One region of the Mesobacillus sp. genome, then DNA from elsewhere that is predicted to be linked to it. Evidence: a T-box and tRNA genes for the amino acid it is inferred to sense, from the RefSeq annotation. Region 1 holds a T-box; the other regions hold tRNA genes.

The links. The T-box of region 1 lies ahead of argS (arginine--tRNA ligase). A T-box ahead of a tRNA ligase gene usually reads a tRNA of that ligase, here a tRNA-Arg.
Region 2: it encodes a tRNA-Arg, which carries the amino acid that the T-box ahead of argS (arginine--tRNA ligase) is inferred to sense. The anticodon was not compared.
Region 3: it encodes a tRNA-Arg, which carries the amino acid that the T-box ahead of argS (arginine--tRNA ligase) is inferred to sense. The anticodon was not compared.
Region 4: it encodes a tRNA-Arg, which carries the amino acid that the T-box ahead of argS (arginine--tRNA ligase) is inferred to sense. The anticodon was not compared.

The regions. Positions count from the first base shown of each region.
Region 1 covers NZ_JBYNSB010000025.1:66,494-69,608, forward strand. Annotated here, with positions in the region: gene argS (arginine--tRNA ligase) at 42-1,736, opposite strand; T-box leader at 1,776-1,991, opposite strand; gene AC3EBE_RS09855 (GNAT family N-acetyltransferase) at 2,033-2,515, opposite strand.
Region 2 covers NZ_JBYNSB010000023.1:209,492-212,606, forward strand. Annotated here, with positions in the region: gene clpP (ATP-dependent Clp endopeptidase proteolytic subunit ClpP) at 1-138, opposite strand, end outside; tRNA gene AC3EBE_RS09115 (tRNA-Arg) at 1,068-1,139, shown strand; gene rpoN (RNA polymerase factor sigma-54) at 1,310-2,653, shown strand; gene AC3EBE_RS09125 (glutaredoxin family protein) at 2,676-2,936, shown strand; gene AC3EBE_RS09130 (sugar-binding transcriptional regulator) at 3,060-3,115, shown strand, end outside.
Region 3 covers NZ_JBYNSB010000033.1:108,337-111,451, forward strand. Annotated here, with positions in the region: gene rph (ribonuclease PH) at 1-60, shown strand, start outside; gene AC3EBE_RS13115 (XTP/dITP diphosphatase) at 74-670, shown strand; gene AC3EBE_RS13120 (metallophosphoesterase) at 672-1,196, shown strand; tRNA gene AC3EBE_RS13125 (tRNA-Arg) at 1,317-1,393, shown strand; gene ilvE (branched-chain-amino-acid transaminase) at 1,787-2,689, shown strand; T-box leader at 2,701-2,955, shown strand; gene ilvB (acetolactate synthase large subunit) at 3,059-3,115, shown strand, end outside.
Region 4 covers NZ_JBYNSB010000047.1:31,986-35,100, reverse strand. Annotated here, with positions in the region: gene AC3EBE_RS18780 (amino acid permease) at 1-24, shown strand, start outside; gene AC3EBE_RS18775 (DUF2512 family protein) at 62-382, shown strand; gene AC3EBE_RS18770 (phosphatase PAP2 family protein) at 552-1,196, opposite strand; tRNA gene AC3EBE_RS18765 (tRNA-Arg) at 1,829-1,902, opposite strand; gene AC3EBE_RS18760 (YitT family protein) at 2,083-2,898, opposite strand.

The sequences.
Region 1 (3,115 bases):
AAAAAAAGCAGCGAGCCTCAAAAAAAGAGGCTCGTTTCTATTTACATTTCCTTCGGTGCTCTGATCCCAAGCAGTCTAAGTCCTTCCTCAAGCACAATATTCACCGAAAAAACCAATGCCAGGCGCATTTCTTTTTCAGGATTTTCCTCGAGAATCCGGACTTCGCCATAATACTTATTGAAAGCTTGTGATAGTGTGATGATATATTTTGCTATTAATGAGGGATCATAGTACTCAGCTGCCCTTTTGATGATGCCGGGAAACTCTAGCAGCTGGGTTATGACAGGCCACTCAGCTTCACAGCTTCCTGTAAAGTAGGTATCAGAAACCTCATTCCCAGCTTTCCGAAGAATGGAATTGGCACGTGCATTTGTATACTGAACATATGGACCTGTTTCTCCTTCGGCCTTTAGCATATCATCAAGGGAAAACTCAATATCATTCATCCGGAAATTTTTGAGGTCATGAAAAATGATCGCACCAGTACCAACCATTTGGGCTGCTTCTTCCTTGTTCCTTGAACCCGGGTTTTTTGCATCGATATTTTTAAGTGCCAATTGAATCGATTCATTCAGGACATCTTCGAGAAGGACTAGTTTTCCTTTCCGAGTAGACATTTTCTTACCATCCTTGAGAATCATCCCAAAAGGAATATGAATGATGTTTTCAGCCCATTCATATTCCATTTTAACCAGTACAGACTTCAGTTGTTTAAAATGAAGGCTTTGTTCATTTCCTACAACATAAACTGATTTGGCAAACTGGTAGTTGTCGTATCTGTACTTCGCTGCTGCCAGATCTCTAGTTGCATACAATGTGGCTCCATCTGATTTTTTTATCAGACAAGGGGGTAAATCACTTTCACTCAGCATGACAACTCGGGCTCCCTCGGACTCTTGCAAAAGGCTTTTTTCTTCAAGGATTTGAACGATAGCATCCATCTTATCATTATAAAATGCTTCTCCAGCGAAGGAATCAAATTCGATGCCCAGAAGTTCATAGATTCTCGTGAATTCTTTCAGTGATTCTTCCCTGAACCATTTCCATAGTTCTATTGCTTCATGATTTCCATCCTCAAGCCTTTTGAACCAGTCCCGCCCCTCCTGCTCAAGCTCAGGTTTTTGCTGCGCCTCCCGATGGAACTTTATATAAAGTGCAAGCAATTCGGCAATTGGGTTATTTTTAACCGCTTCCTCGCTTCCCCAATGCTTAAATGCTGTTATCAGTTTGCCAAATTGAGTTCCCCAATCACCCAAATGATTAATCCTCACTGGTTTCCAACCGGTTTTTTCCAAGATAAGGGCAATTGAATTTCCGATCACTGTTGAACGGAGATGTCCCATTGAAAAAGGCTTGGCGATATTCGGAGATGACATATCTATCGTTATATTGGCATTCTCGCCGATATTTTGATACCCATATTGATTCTTCCTTTTGCAAATAGCCGAAAGAACCTCATAGGTTACTGCAGGTTTATTCAGAAATACGTTAACATAACCACCTACTGGCTCCACTTTTGAAAAAATCGAGTCATCGGCCGAAAGTTTACTGCTGAGTTGTTCAGCTATTTTTGCAGGGTGTTTTTTCTTCATTCTTGCCAGTTGAAAACACGGAAAGGCTAAATCTCCCTGGTGCAGATATTTAGGTTTTTCTATAAGCTGCTCAATTTCTGCAGCGGACTGTATTTCATCTAGACCAGCAGCAATCCTCGCTGCGTATTGCTGTTTATAATTCATGTCCATTCCCCCTCTGAAAATAAAAAACTCCCGTCTCTAAAAAGAGACGAGAGTCTAATCCCGCGGTACCACTCTAATTGTTCCTAATCAGGAACCTGCTTGCTTTGATAACGGAACCATCATTCCGGCATTCCCTACTGACTTCAGGAATGCATCTCAAAAGTGCGCTTCATTATCCCGTCCTGCCAGGCTTCCACTCTCCCCGGCTCGCTAACAAAGACATTGAATAACTACTCTCTTTTTCATCGATTGAATATTTTTACCATTATATGACAAGGTTGTTCTTGTTGCAAGGATTATTTCGTCAGAAGCTTTGATTGAAACAGTTGGGTAGGGCGATTCCTGGAATCAAGTTCTTCTGTATAGTTTCCGTCCGTGTATTTATTGATTATCTTGCGCCAAAATGCTGTTGCTGGCTTGTTTTTTTCTACCTGAGTGACACTCCAAGTACCAGGGAACAGGTTGAAGATCTTTGAACTGGCATCCTGACCAAGTCCCTGACGGCTAAATTTTCTCATAATGAAGAATTCACGAATGATATTTGGTGCTCCTTCCGTTCCGGCTTCGATTAACGCGAATCCCGCCAGCTCACCTTTGTATTCGATAAAGTAAGCGTGCAAATCCGGATCGTTCCAATAGGCTGTCAAGTCAAACGGAGCAAAGCTGCCATTTTCCTCGAGCCTGATGTCCTGAAACATTGTGAATTCATAAATATAAAATTGCATGATATTATGGAGAATTCTTTCATCCTCCTGCTTAACAGGCACTAAGTTGATCAATCATCCTGCTCCTCTCAAAAACAGCTGTTAGATCTCTTTTTTATCTTGCATGATGGCAATTGTTTTAAATTTGAATATATAAAGTCGTATTAAACTATCTGGCTTTTACTGTTTAATTTTATTCGCTGTTAGAAACTAAAAACCCTTTTTTAAAAATCAACATTGGGATATTATAGTATCTTTATTAAAGGCTCTTTTCTTATAATTTGTTGCTATTCTATATATATTTTGAAAGAGAACTCCCATTTTTATAAAAGGTAACCCTATGTTTTTAAAAAGGGCTTTGCAGTAAAACGCTGTTGTTTTCCGTTCCAGGGGCTTCGCTTTCCTCTGAAAAATTATGAAAAAGCCCAATTGCCGGCTTTTTCAAGAGCAAATTTTTCTTGGGGCGTGCGGTGAGCCTCCTCGTCGCTTTAGCTCCTGCGGGGTAAAATGACCCTTCTTTTCGGGCCATTTCTACCTAGGTCTCACCTGTCCCGCTCCATCCCGAAGGAGTCTGCGCGCCTGGAACGCAGTGTAACAGGATTTTAATTCAACATTGATGAAGGCCACAATCTTTGCGAAAATGCTTTATTAAAAAAGGGTTCGAACCTGTCTTAT
Region 2 (3,115 bases), on a different contig from region 1:
CGCTACGATTGAATTGGACACATGGTCATCAATCCCGCTTCCCAGCATGATGATGCGGTCCTTCAAAAGGCGGGAATAAATGTCATACGCACGTTCGCCACGATTCGTCTGTTCAATAACTGTAGGAATCAAGTTCATGTTTGTTTTCCTCCTTTAGCATAAGGTCTTCAATGCCATGAAAAGGCAATTAAGCAATCTGGCAGCAAATGGTTCCTCAGCCAGTTTAGCTATGTATTTTAATGATACACGCATGGTCAATAAAGGTCAAACAAATCGCTTGCAACGCCCTCAATAAATGTTCGACAATAATCTCTTCACGACCAAACTACTGTACCGTATCCATCTTACCCATAGTTGGGTTTTTTAAACAATTGGAGTGAATGTTGATGGCTTAATTTAGAGGGGTTTTATTTCGTGTAGAGTCTGTGTAAAGGACATTCGCTTGAGGATTTCCTTGATGGATGTCTCATAAAGTTCTTGTAAGGGACATTGCGGAGTGGATTGCCGTGTTGAATGTCTTATAGGAGCCGCCTAAAGGACATAGTGGAGTGGATTTCTGTGTTGAATGTCTTATAGGAGCCTGCTAAAGGACATAGCGGAGTGGATTTCTGTGTTGAATGTCTTATAGAGGCCGTGTAAAGGACATTCCTAAGAGGGTCTTCGTGTTGAATGTCTTATAGAAGCCACTTAAAGAACATTCCCGAGGGAAATTTCCTCTTGAATGTCTTATAGGCCCCCCCTAAAGGACACCCATGAGTGGATCTGACTGTTGAATGTCTTATAGAAATCTCGCAAAGGACATTTAACTGAGGATTTCCATATCGAATGTCTTATAGAAGTCGGATAGGAAATCGCCAAGAGATTTTGCGTGTTGAATGCCCTATAGAATCCCCATAGCACATACCATAGCTTTTTAAAAAAAAGTCATAAATGAATCCGCCGATTCATCCTTACTCCGACATGAACTCACCACCTTCCATAAAATCTTCCTTGCAAAGAAGCAGAACTTCCCCTATAATAGGTAAGCGTAACGCTAACTTGCTCAGCGTTTAAGCCACACTATATTTGCCCTCGTGGTGCAACGGATAGCACGTAAGATTCCGGTTCTTGAGATGTGGGTTCGATTCCTGCCGAGGGCGCTGCCAAAACCTCTTGTCTGTTCCAACAGGCAAGGGGTTTTTCTCTTTTTATGGCATCCGCATTTTGACCTCGCCGAATCACCACCTCACCAACTTTGTAACCGATACCAAATTCTTTCCATACACCAATGCCTGTTTATCATGTAAAATAAATGGCGGGGGTGATTTGGATGGATCTTAAAGCTGGATTGTGGCAGAAGCAGACTTTAAAATTGGCAATGACGCAAGAGCTTACCCAGGCGATTGCGCTTTTGCAGTACTCTGCGCAGGAGCTTGCGGCTTTCCTTGAAACTAAATCGATGGAAAATCCCCTGATTCAAGTGGACTTCAAAAATATAAAAAACTTTGATACCAATATGGACCGCACAAGAAAGACGCAAAAGCGGACGTTTGAGCGTGACCAGAAAAACCTGATTGATCAAATTGGGTCTCACGAGACTGAAACTCTTGAAGACTATCTGATGTCTCAATTAAATCTGCTTGACGCGACACCAGAGGAAAAACAAATTTTACACGCATTAGCTGCCAGTATAGATGAAAACGGTTACCTTAAAATAGAAAGAATAGCGATAGCAAAACGATTCGGCGTGTCCGAGGATTTAATTGATGAAGCAATTGAAAAACTGCAGGCTTTGGATCCTGCGGGAATCGCGGCGAAGGATTTACAGGAGTGCTTATACCTGCAGCTCGAGCGCAAACCTTTTTCACCTGGAAATGAACTGGCGATCAAGGTTATAACTGAGCACTTTTTGCTTTTTGCCGAAAAAAAGTGGAAGGCGATCGCAAAGATGCTGGAGGTTGATATTACGGAAATCCAAAAGGTCCATGACTGTATCCAGCAGCTTAACCCGAAGCCGGGCGCGATTTTTCAAAGAGAGAAATCCGCATATATTGTTCCCGATGTTGTCGTGAAGCGGGATGGAGACGAGCTGAGTGTCAGCGTGTTTGATGCCTTGATTCCGAAGATCTCATTCAACGAAGGGTATTACCGGCAGCTCTCGAGCCACCAGGACAAGGAAGTGAATAAATTCCTCCAGGAAAAGCAGGGAGACTTCCAATGGATCCAGCGGAGCCTTGAGCAGCGAAAGGAAACGCTCCTTAAAGTTTCAATGAAAATCATTGAAAAACAGCGGGAATTCTTTCTGGTTGGGCCAGCCCACTTAAACCCGATGACAATGAGGGAAGTCGCTGAAGAACTTGATATTCATGAATCAACGGTGAGCCGTACAGTCCGGGAAAAATATATCCAGACCCCCTCCGGAACCTATGAACTGAAATCATTCTTTACAAGCGCCCTGCAAACGACGGAAAATGAACAGGCTTCATCGCAAAAAGTAAAAGCGGCGATTGAGCTTTTAATAAAAGAAGAAAATAAACAAAAGCCGATTTCGGATCAGGATATCGCTGGCATCCTGAAAGAAAGGGAAGGCATGGTTGTGTCCCGGAGAACGGTTGCCAAATACCGCGACCAGCTGGGCATTCCTTCTTCTTCTAAAAGAAAACGGTTTGATTAATAACAGCGAGGAGCCACAAAAAATGCAAAAAAACGTAAAACTTTACTCCCGCCCGCGCTGCCACCTATGCGAAACAGCCAGGGAGATTCTCGAAGACCTCCAGACGAACTTTAATTTTACAATAGAAGAAATCAATATCGACCTCGATGATGACCTGGTTGAAAAATACGGAATCATGATTCCAGTCGTGGAACTGGACGGGGAAGAGATCCAATATGGCATTGTGAACAAAAAGTTCATAAGTGAAGCGTTTACAAGAAAAAACCTTGAGTTTATTAGTTGAATTGAGTTTTCACTCCTGTTAGAATGAAATCTGTAGCAGGGGTGATTTTTTTTACCGCAGGTGGGACATAATATGTCTTGGCGGGACATTTTATGACCAACACTGAAGAAGGAGAATATCATTATGGACGAATCGCTCATTGATATTCAAAAAAGAATATTGCCCGATCTAATGCAAGT
Region 3 (3,115 bases), on a different contig from region 1:
CAGAAGGAAGCACTCGGCGAAGAACTTTCTGCAAAGATCAACAGTGCAAAAAAGGCTTAGGAGAGGTACTTCAATGGAAACAGTCATTATCGCTACAAAAAATAAGGGAAAAGCAAAGGAATTTGAGAAGCTGTTTTTACCATATGGCCTTACGGTAAAAACGCTGATTGATTTTCCTGAGCTTGAGGATGTTGAAGAAACAGGAACGACATTCGAGGAGAATGCAGTGTTAAAAGCCGAAACAATTTCCAGGGCTTTGGGAGCAAGAGTCATTTCAGATGATTCAGGTCTTGAGGTGGATGCACTGGAGGGCCGTCCAGGTGTTTATTCTGCACGTTATGCAGGATTGGAAAAAGATGATGAGGCAAACATCGACAAGGTACTCAAAGAGCTTCAAGAGGTGCCAGATTCCGAGCGGTCTGCAAGATTTTGCTGTTCACTGGCGATGGCAGAACCGGGCAGGGAGACGCTGACAGTCTTTGGAACTTGTGAAGGGCATATCCTTCGGGAGCGGAGGGGCTCAAACGGTTTCGGCTATGATCCTATTTTCTTTGTGGATTCATTGGGAAAAGCGATGGCGGAGCTTCCTTCCGAAGAAAAAAATAAAATCAGTCACCGGGCAATTGCTATAAAAGAATTAGAGAAGGCTCTAAAGGGGCGGGATTTTTAACATGGCTAAAATTTTGATTGTCAGTGACAGCCATGGCTCTGCGGAGATGCTTGAGCACATCGGGCAGCTCCATGGTTCGCATGTTGATCTGATGCTTCATTGCGGAGACTCTGAGTTAGCTGAAAGTGATCCAGCCATCAAAAACTTTAAGTCCGTCAAAGGAAATTGTGATTTTTACGGTGATTTTCCTGATGAAGAAATACATGAAATCAGCGGGACTAAAATCCTCGTGACACATGGGCATCTATACTCAGTGAAGAGCACTTTGGTCAATTTATTTTATAAGGCTAAAGAAGCAGGAGCGGAGATTGTTTGTTTTGGGCACTCCCATCTTCTTGGTGCGGAAATGATTGAAGATGTCCTTTTTATCAACCCGGGGAGCATCAGGCTCCCGCGGGGAAGAAAGGAACAGACATATGTCATCCTTGATCTTGAAGGCGAGCGGGCGACTGTGCGAATCTATGAGTACCAAAAGGGTGAATTGCCCGGCTTGAGGCAGGAATTTTCCCTTCACAAAAATCAATAAAACCACTATAATATTTTTTTGAGGGGAGTCATCCGGCTTTCCTCAAAAAAGTTTTTCATTTTCTGTTGACATTTAGTCATTTGGCTAATATAATAAATCTTGTCTTTAAAAAACAATTATGTCCCAGTAGCTCAGCTGGATAGAGCACACGCCTTCTAAGCGTGCGGTCGGGAGTTCGAATCTCTCCTGGGACGCCATTTAAACTACATACCTTAAACTCACCTATCGCAGGTGAGTTTTTTTTTGCCCTTTCCTGGATGAGCCTCTTTTTGATCTTCGCTGTTTCGCAGTATCATTCGCCATAAAATCTAGCTTCAGCAAAAAAAATTTTCTTTTTCTTAAATGTGAATATATCAACAATGTAAGCGTATACAAATAAACTAACTAATCGAAATTATCAAATAATTTAAAAAATACCGGTTGACGAGGGCTGAAATTGGGCGTAAGATAATCCTCAAATATAAGAACAAGTTGGTACACAGCCAATTGGGAACACAGTTTTATATCAATTTCGAATTGAGTAAAATTGTATTTTTTTAAAACTAAATTTTAATAATTTAAAGCGTCTATTTACTAAAGGAGTGTTATTCGTGCCCGAGCAATGGATTTATTTGAATGGTGAATTTGTCACCAAGGAAAATGCTAAGGTTTCTGTATATGATCATGGCTTTTTATACGGAGATGGTGTTTTTGAAGGGATTCGGGTATACAGCGGCAACATCTTCCGGATGGAAGAGCATATGGACCGGCTCTATCGGTCAGCGAAATCCATTATGCTGAACATGCCACACTCTAAAGAGGACTTTACAGATCTCGTAGTCGAGACAGTAAAGCGGAACAAACTGAGAGATGCTTATATCCGGATTGTTGTTTCAAGAGGAGTCGGTGACCTGGGACTGGATCCTTACAAATGCCCAAATGCAAATGTCGTGGTCATTGTTGAACCGCTGGCTATTTTTCCGAAGGAACTTTATGAGCGCGGCCTCGATATCGTAACAGTCGCGACTAGAAGGAATCGCCCGGATGTGCTAAGTCCTAAAGTGAAATCACTGAATTATTTGAACAATGTGCTTGTAAGAATTGAAGCCCATCTCGCAAATGTCAGCGAGGCACTGATGCTGAATGACCAGGGATATGTGGCGGAAGGTTCTGCTGATAATGTTTTCATTGTCAGAGGGAACACCTTCCTCACACCGCCAGGATATGTAGGTGCGCTGGAAGGGATCACGAGAAACGCAGTAATTGAAATCGCCAGAGACCTTGGGTATGAGGTGAAGGAGGAACCGTTTACCCGCCATGATGTATATACCGCAGATGAAGTTTTTCTGACAGGGACTGCAGCTGAAGTCATTGCCGTTGTAAAAGTTGATGGCAGAGTCATCGGGGAAGGAAATCCAGGCAGACACACGCAAAATATCCTGCGTGAATTCCGTGCGAAGGTAGTAGCGGAAGGAATACAGGTTTACGAACAGGAAGCACACCAAGTCAGCTAAATTGCATAGTGTTAAAAGCGGAGACAGGGACAAGTAATTTTTTGCGATAAGCATGAACAGAGAGCCGGGAATGCTGAGAACCGGCCATGCCGCATCAAATGAACTCACCCTGGAGCGCGGATTTGAAAGGGCAACCAAGTAAAATCTGCCGAGTGTCTATCACTCGTTACCAAAACCGGCAGCCTAGGCTGTCACGAGTGCACGCAATCTTGCGTGAATAAGGGTGGTACCGTGGAACAGGAGCTAAAGCCTATTCCATCCCTTTGTCTGGCACAGCCAGGCATATGGAGATGGAACAGGCTTTTTTATTTTGTTTGATCCTGGTAAAGATTACTTGAAAAACTCGTAAATTAGGGGGGAGTTGTAAAAATGTTGCAGGAAGCGGCCTTGAAGGAAAAAAAGTCCCATGCAACCGGGCTAAGCGGT
Region 4 (3,115 bases), on a different contig from region 1:
AAAGTCTGGGCAAACCAAAATTGACACAAAGTAAATTAATAAATATAAAGGATAGGGATACATGAAACATTTTAGAGCGATAGCGGTAAAATTTCTCTCAAGTATTGTGCTTCTATACATCATCCTCGGTCTTATGTATGACATGTCGTTGACGAATGTATTTTTGATTTCGTTAGTCCTTGGTCTTGCTTCTTATATAATAGGGGATTTATTTTTACTGCCAAGGACGAATAACATCATTGCCACATTGGCAGACTTTAGCCTTGCCTTTATGGTTATTTGGATATTAGGGGAAAGTCTGACATATGGTGATAGCCTGATTGTAGCTTCTCTAATATCCGCAGCCGGGATTGCTTTATTTGAATATTTCTTCCATAAATAGATTGCACGCAATGGATCTGAAGGAGAAGAAAGGCAACAGTACAACCGTAATTATCAATTCCAGACAGAAGCTGCAGACGAGCTATATCCAGTCAGGCCAGATGTGAGAAGTGAAGAAGGAAACAAAGAGAAAGAATAAAAAAAGGCCATCCATTTGATGGCCTTTCTTATTAATCTTTTAGGTACACAGTATTTTCTTTACTAGTAGCCTTGAGCTGATAAAGTTCGAAAACAATCCCATAAATAAAGGCTGTTAGGAACATTGAGCCAAACATATCAAGAATATAGTGCTGTTTAACAAATAAAGTAGAAATAATGATCAAAGAACCCATTACCGGAATAAAAGTAGAATGGAAAATATGCTTGTTCCGGATATTCAGATTGCCAAGCATGATCGCAAAGGTAGTTAGCACATGAATGCTAGGGAAAGCATTATAGGGACGGTCATGATTATAAATCATGGCTACGAGGTCGACCAGGATTCCGCTTCCAGTGAGCTCTGGGCGTGGGACAGTTGTTTGAAAATAAAAGTAAATGACAAAGCAGACAAGCTCTCCAATTACTATAACACTTAATGTTTTAAGGTAGACAGCTGTGTTCTTATACCAGAAATAAATTAAATAGCCTAAAATAAAAGCGTACCAGATGATATATGGAAGTATAAAAACAGGCAGGAATGGAATGAGGTGATCGAAGTCGGTTGAAAGGATCACCGCATCGCGCGGATTCGTATTCAGAAATTTATATATCATTCCCAATACTGGCATCGCCAGCAAAAAGAATAAATACGGAAGATCTTTAATTTTAGCTCTCATTGAATAATCCCCTTCAATAATATTGGTCATGGTGTATAAATACCACAAACCCTGCAAACTAATCCCGCTGGTGATAATTAATACATTTTGGAAATTGCTGGTGTGATTAAGTATCACAGTAATATAGACGAAAGCTGCAACAGTTTAGTTCCAGCATTAAAATAATCAAAAGCAGCAGAGGGCTGTAAAGGTCCATAGCTTGTTGAAAGGTCTATCAGCCGATGAAGCTAAACTTTGGTGCCATTGGCATACCTTTATAAGTCATGGGCTGCTGAAGATATGATTATCTGCGGTGGTTACGGTTGTCTGGCGGGATGCTGTTGCGAATCTTATTATCTTGGAAAATAGTATTTGGTAAATTGCGAACTGAGGTAGTTTTATCATAGAGTTGATGACAGAATTATGTTGGGGTAATGGATTTCATTCAGAATCAGGTTTTATTTTGGACAACTTTTCAATGGATGTGTTATTTCTGTCAAAATCAAGGCCGCTTTCGGACAATTTTTCACTCGAGGAGGCTAGTTCTTTCAGTACCAAATTACGCCTAATGTTTGTTTGTTACTCCTGCACCAGAAAACATATTCTCAAATAAAAGCTAAAGCCTTTCTCGAGTGAGAAAGGCTTTAGCTGAGTGTCCCAGAAGGGATTCGAACCCCCGACCTACAGTTTAGGAAACTGTTGCTCTATCCTACTGAGCTACTGAGACGTAATTAAATATGAATATTAGCGACTCAATTATTATATAATGACACCTTAAAAAATTCAAGATACTTTTAGTGTAAAAAGAAAAATAATCCAAGAAAAGTTCACAGGCAAGAAATTGTAATCTGATTATTCATCTCGCTGAATCGAGCCCTTACAAGCAATAAGGGCTCGATCACTTGTCTCAATGATGTTGCTTACGATGAAAAAGCCCCATAACTTCTAATGTTTCTGTAATATTAACAAAGGCCTCTGGGTCTATTTCTTCTATAAGATTTTTCACCTCTGTAAGCTCGTATCTAGAGATGACCGTCAAAATGACATTGCTTTTTTCTTTTGAATAGCCGCCGACTGAATCAATCACAGTTACGCCCCTATAAACATTCTTTAACAGATGCTGTTTTACTTCCTCGCCTTTTCTAGTAATGATCATCAACGTAAGTTTTACATGGTGGGTATGTACTTTATCAATTACTTTTCCAAGAACATAAATGGATACAAGGGTATTTAATGCTGCATCCCAGCTGAAGAGGAATCCGGATAATAAGATGACAATGGAATTCATCGCGAATAATAGCGTTCCCATCGGAAAATCCTTGCGTCTTGTCAAAAGCATTCCAATTATATCAAACCCGCCGGATGATCCGGAGGAACGAAAGATGATTCCGATCCCTAAGCCAGCGATTGCTCCTCCAAAAATTGATGATAGGATAGAATTTTCGGCAATCGGTACAACTGGAATTAAATATAGAGTTAATGAAATGGTCACAACTGAAAGGATCGTATAGAGGATGAACCTCCTGCCGAGCTTTAGATAACCAACTACCAGGAGAGGAAAGTTCAATAGGAAGTTGAAGACTCCAGTATTTATTGAAGTAAGCATAGATAATATAATCGCGAGGCCGCTTATGCCGCTGCTCATTATTTCATGGGGAATCAGGAAAAAATTAAATGCAAATGATACTATCGTTGATCCAACAATGATTCCTGCTGTTTTCAAAAATGCCGCCTCCAAACACTAGTCCGTTAGCAATATTATATAGTTGAAAAAAAAGATGTAAATTTAAAAGTTTATTTTAAATTAACAAAGAATTTCATTCATTAAAATTCAGGAAAACAATGATAATAATGTTAACCAACTTTATGAAAAAAATGTATTTATTAAATATCGGAAGCATGAAAGGGAAAAATATAAGGGACTTTGCGGAGGTGATGAA